DNA from 2 places in the Enterococcus montenegrensis genome. Region 1 is predicted to be linked to the other one. Evidence: a T-box and tRNA genes for the amino acid it is inferred to sense, from the RefSeq annotation. Region 1 holds a T-box; the other holds one or more tRNA genes.
What was found. The T-box of region 1 lies ahead of ileS (isoleucine--tRNA ligase). A T-box ahead of a tRNA ligase gene usually reads a tRNA of that ligase, here a tRNA-Ile.
Positions count from the first base shown of each region.

Region 2: it has a tRNA-Ile gene. The T-box ahead of ileS (isoleucine--tRNA ligase) is inferred to sense a tRNA for this amino acid. The anticodon was not compared.

Region 1 is NZ_CP120467.1:1,873,439-1,876,803, forward strand. Features, by position in the region: gene ileS (isoleucine--tRNA ligase) at 1-1,710, opposite strand, end outside; T-box leader at 1,784-1,994, opposite strand; gene P3T75_RS09020 (DivIVA domain-containing protein) at 1,978-2,739, opposite strand; gene P3T75_RS09025 (YlmH family RNA-binding protein) at 2,758-3,365, opposite strand, start outside.
Region 2 is NZ_CP120467.1:2,514,538-2,517,902, forward strand. Features, by position in the region: gene P3T75_RS12070 (MDR family MFS transporter) at 1-297, opposite strand, end outside; gene metK (methionine adenosyltransferase) at 457-1,647, opposite strand; SMK box riboswitch at 1,645-1,721, opposite strand; tRNA gene P3T75_RS12080 (tRNA-Glu) at 1,814-1,885, opposite strand; tRNA gene P3T75_RS12085 (tRNA-Ile) at 1,895-1,968, opposite strand; tRNA gene P3T75_RS12090 (tRNA-Phe) at 2,015-2,087, opposite strand; tRNA gene P3T75_RS12095 (tRNA-Asp) at 2,092-2,164, opposite strand; tRNA gene P3T75_RS12100 (tRNA-Met) at 2,182-2,255, opposite strand; tRNA gene P3T75_RS12105 (tRNA-Ser) at 2,304-2,393, opposite strand; tRNA gene P3T75_RS12110 (tRNA-Glu) at 2,407-2,478, opposite strand; tRNA gene P3T75_RS12115 (tRNA-Ser) at 2,487-2,574, opposite strand; tRNA gene P3T75_RS12120 (tRNA-Ile) at 2,603-2,676, opposite strand; tRNA gene P3T75_RS12125 (tRNA-Gly) at 2,693-2,763, opposite strand; tRNA gene P3T75_RS12130 (tRNA-Asp) at 2,765-2,840, opposite strand; tRNA gene P3T75_RS12135 (tRNA-Met) at 2,859-2,932, opposite strand; tRNA gene P3T75_RS12140 (tRNA-Ser) at 2,981-3,070, opposite strand; tRNA gene P3T75_RS12145 (tRNA-Ile) at 3,099-3,172, opposite strand; tRNA gene P3T75_RS12150 (tRNA-Met) at 3,186-3,259, opposite strand; tRNA gene P3T75_RS12155 (tRNA-Ala) at 3,293-3,365, opposite strand.

The sequences.
Region 1 (3,365 bases):
GGCAACACTGGTAGTGATACTTGAGTTAAACCAGCCACGGTATTGGTCAGAGCCTTCCAAATACATATCCGCAGGAAAGCTTAATTCGGGACGTTGACGTAAGACTGCTTCATGGGATGAACCTGAGTCAAACCAAACATCCATAATATCATTTTCTTTCGTAAATTCTCCGTTTGGTGAACCAGGATGTGTAAAGCCTGCAGGTAATAATTCCTTGGCTTCTTTTTCAAACCAGATATTTGAACCATGAGCGGCAAATAATTCAGCAACATGTTCAATTGTTTCCGGTGTGATGATTGCTTCCCCATTTTCCGCATAAAAAATTGGCAATGGTACACCCCATGCTCGTTGACGGGAAATCACCCAATCACCACGGTCACGAATCATGTTGTAAAGACGTGTTTTTCCCCAAGGAATAATCCAATCCACTTTTTCGATTTCAGTTAAAATATCGCTTCTAAATTTATCAATTGAAGCAAACCATTGTGGTGTTGCGCGATAAATAACTGGTTTTTTTGTTCGCCAGTCATGAGGATAGCTATGGGTAAAGAAGTCTAGTTTTAATAATGCACCTTTATCTTCTAATAACTTGGTAACTTCTGGGTTTGCTTTGTCGTAAAACATCCCTTCAAAACCAGGTGCTTCAGCCGTAAACATACCACGGTTATCAACTGGTGATAAAACTTCTAGTCCGTATTTTTTACCAACGATGTAGTCATCTTCACCATGTCCTGGAGCAGTGTGAACTAAACCAGTTCCGGCATCTAGCGTAACATGATCTCCACACATTACAAGTGAGGTCCGATCGTAAAATGGATGTTTTGCCGTCATATACTCCATTGCTGTACCTGGAAATTCCTGTAAAACTTTGACATTTTCCCAACCAATTTGATCTTTAACGGTATCTAATAGGTCTTTGGCAACGACATATTTTTTTCCATCGGCTTCAATTTGTACGTAAGTATAGGTTGGATTAACAGAAATACCAAGATTTGCTGGTAAGGTCCAAGGGGTTGTTGTCCAAATTACAAATGAAGTGTCCGTATCTAGCAAATCTTTGCCATCTACTACTTTAAAGGCAACATAAATTGATGGTGATTTCACATCTTTATATTCAATTTCGGCTTCAGCTAAAGAAGATTCACTTGATGGTGACCAGTAAATTGGTTTTAAACCTTTATAGATATAGCCTTTTTCTGCCATTTTACCAAAAACGCGAATTTCGGCTGCTTCATAGGCTGGGTCTAAGGTAACATAGGGGTTATCCCAATCACCAGCAACACCTAGTCGTTTGAAGTCATTACGTTGTTTATCAACTTGTGACATCGCATATTCCCGACATTTTTCCCGGTACTCTGCCATTGTCATTTCTTTACGTTTAATCCCTTTATTGGTTAAAACTTGTTCGATTGGTAAACCATGTGTATCCCAACCAGGAACATATGGCGCCCGAAAACCAGACATTGATTTGAAGCGGACGATAATATCTTTACTAATTTTATTTAATGAATGACCAATATGAATATTCCCATTGGCATATGGCGGACCGTCGTGTAAAACAAAAGAAGGTTTGCCTTCGTTTAATTTTTGGCGTTGCCCATACAAGTCAGCTTCTTCCCAATTTTTTTGCCATTCTTTTTCCCGGTTTGGCAAATTGCCTCGCATTGGAAAACCGGTTTTACCTAGATGTAATGTTTCTTTCATCTTCATGAATATCCGCTCCTGTCCTTTATTTTTACAGTTAGCAACTGTGAAAAAGTGTATAAAAAAACGCTCATCCCCAAAAAGGGACGAACGTTGTCGTGGTACCACCCAAATTTGTACAAAACTGTACTTCTTTGTGATTGTTAACGTGAATCACACGTCAATGTTTACTTCATTCAACATTAAAACCAATAGAGGATCTTTTTTTTAGTAGGGTTCATCGGTCTTTCACTGTCACCGACTCGCTTTAGAAATGCTAAAAACTTTTCTGTTCTATTTTTGGTCTTTTTCTTCAATTTTATTTAATAATTCTTTGGCATCATCTAATGTGTTGACCGCAGGAATTTCTTGACTTGGTGTAATGATTTTTTCACTAGCTTCTACGATATCGACTTGATTTTCAGTCATATCACTGTTTGAGTTTACTTCATCTGGATTTTCTTTGTCAAGTTCTTTTTCCATTAGTTGTTGGAAAGCTTCGTGGCCATCTTGAACGTAGCTTGCAAATGGCTTCAAAATTTCATCCCATTCTGGACTTTTCACTTGTTCTAATTGAGATTGCAACATTAATGTTAAGTTTTGGTGGAAAACGCGTGTTTTGGTTTTCAAATCATTGGTTTCTGTTGCAAGTTGACGCGCACTTTCGCTAGCATCATTTAAAATTTCTTTAGCTTTTTGTTCTGCAGCGGTGGTTAATTCATGAGCGTGTTTTTCAGCACTTGAAACTAACTCATCGGCACGATTTTGCGCTGAGGTAACAATTACTTCAGATTCTTTGCTGGCACTCGTTTTTACTTTATCAGCAGTATCTTGGGCTACAATGATGGACTGGTTTAAGGCGTCTTTTAATTCATTGAAATATTCCAGTTTTTCTTCTGCATGTTTTAAAGCTTTTTCCATTTCACGATTCTTTTGAAGTAATTCTTCATAATCACGACCAACTAAATCCAAGAAGTCGTCTACTTCATCTTGATTATATCCCCGCATTTTTACTGCGAAGGTCTTATTATTAATGTCTAATGGAGTTAATGCCATTTTTTCTACCACCTTTACTTATTTTCTTAAAACACCTAATGTTAAGCGTATTTTATCTTTTTTAGTTTTACCTTCAATTCCTTGTAGCTGAATACGACCAAAGCCCCGTACTGAAATAATGTCTAGTAAATCTAACATAAAATCTGGTCGCAGCGTTTCTGTCCAGTTGACTTTGATTTTCCCGTTTTCCACCAATTGTTTGGCCCGCTGGCGGGAAATGTTGAAAACAGTAGAGATTACTGTGTCTAAACGTAAAGAAGAAACCGTAGTTTTTTCTTCTTCCCAACTGTCTTTGGGTTTTAAAATCTCTGTATAACGTACTTCTTCTAGGCGAGTTGTTACATTACCGACTTTAGTAAGTTGTAAGGCAACAAAACTAGCAACTTCTTTTGCAATAAAGATTTGCCAGGCTGTACCATCACTAATAATATCACCGAAATATTCCCGCTTAATTCCAGTACCCATTAAAGTACCTAATAATTTACCGTGACTTAAATTGGCAAATTTAACAGGATAGTGCACTTGATAAACGGCAATATCAAATTCGTCTAAAGAGGGTTCGTAATAATCCGGATAAATTAATAAACGCCGTCTTTCAGCTTGTTCATAACCGCCATAAAACATAA
Region 2 (3,365 bases), 640 kb from region 1:
CAACGTCAGCATAGTATTAGATAGACCACAAAGCGCCGAACCAATAATAAATAGTACGGTTCCTAAAATGAAAATTGGTTTACGACCGATTTTATCAGCTAATTTCCCATAAATCGGTGTTAACATGGCATTGGTTAATAAATAGATTGAAAAGACCCAGTTCATAATTTCAATGCCGTGTAATGAGCCGACGATTGTTGGCATAGCCGTCGTTACGATTGTTCCTTCCACCGCTGTCATAAATGTTGCCACAAAAACAGCAACCGTAACTAGCGTAACATTTGTTTCTTTTTTCATTTTTAACCTCCTCAACTAAACTTAAACTCTCTTTTTACAACAACTAGCAAAAAATTGCATTTAAATTTTCGTATCTCTTTTTTAAAAGCTATTTTCCTCAAAGAAAAGCCGCTATCACCTAAGCAATAGCGGCCAAAAAAATCAAGTAAACAATCAGTATTATGCGTTCACACTAGCTAGCAATGCGTCTACTTTATCCGTGTGTTCCCATGGTAAATCAACATCAGTCCGACCAAAATGGCCATAAGCTGCTGTCTGACGATAAATCGGACGACGCAAGTCCAACATCTCAATAATGCCAGCTGGACGTAAATCAAAGTTTTCACGAATTGCTTCAATTAATTTTTCATCACTGACAGTACCAGTTCCAAAAGTATTAATTGAAATCGAAACAGGTTGTGCTACACCGATTGCGTAAGCCAATTGTACTTCAACTTTGCTAGCAAGTTTAGCCGCCACAATATTTTTTGCAATATAACGAGCAGCATAACTAGCCGAACGGTCAACTTTAGTAGCATCTTTACCAGAAAAAGCACCGCCACCATGACGGGCATATCCCCCGTAAGTATCTACAATAATTTTACGACCTGTTAACCCGGCATCTCCTTGTGGCCCACCAATTACAAAGCGTCCTGTAGGATTGATAAAGTATTTTGTATCTTCATCTAATAATTCACTTGGGATAACTGGTTCAATAACTTTTTTAATCACATCTTTACGGATTGTCGCGTTGTCAGCAGCATCATCGTGCTGTGTGCTAATTACGACTGTATCGATTCGTTTAGCTTTACCAGCTTCATCATATTCTACCGTCACTTGCGACTTTGCATCAGGACGTAAATATTTAAGTTCACCATTTTTACGTAGCTCTGCTAAACGACGAACTAATTTATGACTTAATGAAATTGGCAATGGCATTAATTCTGGTGTTTCATCACAAGCAAAACCAAACATTAAACCTTGGTCGCCTGCTCCAATCTCATCAATCATCGCATCTTTATTATCGCGACTTTCCAAAGCGGCATCTACGCCTTGTGCAATATCAGGTGATTGTTCATCAATTGCTACTAAAACAGCAACTGTATCCCCATCAAAGCCAAATTTAGCGCGCGTATAGCCGATATCTTTAATCGTATTTCGAACGATTTTTTGAATATCTACATAAGCCGATGTCGAAATTTCACCAAACACTAAAACTAAACCCGTTGTTACTGAAGTTTCACATGCTACACGAGCAGTTGGATCCTTCGCTAAAATTGCATCCAAGATTGCATCACTGATTTGATCAGCCACCTTATCTGGATGTCCTTCAGAAACAGATTCTGAAGTAAATAAATGTCTTTCTGTCATGATGATTCCCCCTAATAATATTCGGTTACAAGGCATCTTCGCAGTGCGAATCCTCTCGGGAACTTGCAACGTTTGTAGTATAGCAGATTTAATCAGATAAAGCTCGCTTATTTTATTATATTTCCTAATAAAACAAAAAAAAGAAGATACACGACGTATCTTCTCATGATCCGTACGGGATTCGAACCCGTGTTACCGCCGTGAAAGGGCGGTGTCTTAACCGCTTGACCAACGGACCAATCATTAATGGGCCTAAATGGACTCGAACCATCGACCTCACGCTTATCAGGCGTGCGCTCTAACCAGCTGAGCTATAGGCCCATATAAAACTAAACAACTTTTTCAATGAAATACATTAAAAAAGAGATGGCGCGGGACAGAATCGAACTGCCGACACATGGAGCTTCAATCCATTGCTCTACCAACTGAGCTACCGAGCCAAAACGGTCCCGACGGGACTCGAACCCGCGATCTCCTGCGTGACAGGCAGGCGTGATAACCACTACACTACGGGACCAGGGTTTAGTTTTATAATTGCGGGAGCAGGATTTGAACCTACGACCTTCGGGTTATGAGCCCGACGAGCTACCAGACTGCTCCATCCCGCGATAATATAAGTTTTACTAACTCTCTACATAAATATAGAATTGTAGCAAAGGAGGATAAGGGATTCGAACCCTTGCACGGTTTTACCCGCCTGACGGTTTTCAAGACCGTTCCCTTCAGCCGGACTTGGGTAATCCTCCAAAAAAAAAAAAATGACCCGTACGGGATTCGAACCCGTGTTACCGCCGTGAAAGGGCGGTGTCTTAACCACTTGACCAACGGGCCAGCTAGAACGGAGAAGGAGGGATTTGAACCCTCGCGCCGGTTTCCCGACCTACACCCTTAGCAGGGGCGCCTCTTCAGCCACTTGAGTACTTCCCCAAAAACCAAAAATGTTTTGATTTTGTAATGGGCCTAAATGGACTCGAACCATCGACCTCACGCTTATCAGGCGTGCGCTCTAACCAGCTGAGCTATAGGCCCATATTTAAAAACTAAAAGCGGGTGACGAGAATCGAACTCGCGACAACAGCTTGGAAGGCTGTGGTTTTACCACTAAACTACACCCGCATGGCGGTCCCGACGGGACTCGAACCCGCGATCTCCTGCGTGACAGGCAGGCGTGATAACCACTACACTACGGGACCAGGATTTAGTTTTTAAAATTGCGGGAGCAGGATTTGAACCTACGACCTTCGGGTTATGAGCCCGACGAGCTACCAGACTGCTCCATCCCGCGATAATATAAGTTTTACTAACTCTCTACATAAATATAGAATTGTAGCAAAGGAGGATAAGGGATTCGAACCCTTGCACGGTTTTACCCGCCTGACGGTTTTCAAGACCGTTCCCTTCAGCCGGACTTGGGTAATCCTCCAAAAAAATCAAATCTACAATGCCACGGATGGACCTTGTAGGACTCGAACCTACGACCGGACGGTTATGAGCCGTCTGCTCTAACCAACTGAGCTAAAGGTCCAGGCTCTAAAAAATCGCGGCGGAGGGGATCGAACCCCCGACCTCCCGGGTATGAACCGGACGCTCTAGCCAGCTGAGCTACACCGCGAATAATCACTTTATTATTACTATTAAAATGATATGGAGCCTAGCGGGATCGAACCGCTGACCTCCTGCGTGCAAAGCAGGCGCTCTCCCAGCTGAGCTAAGGCCCC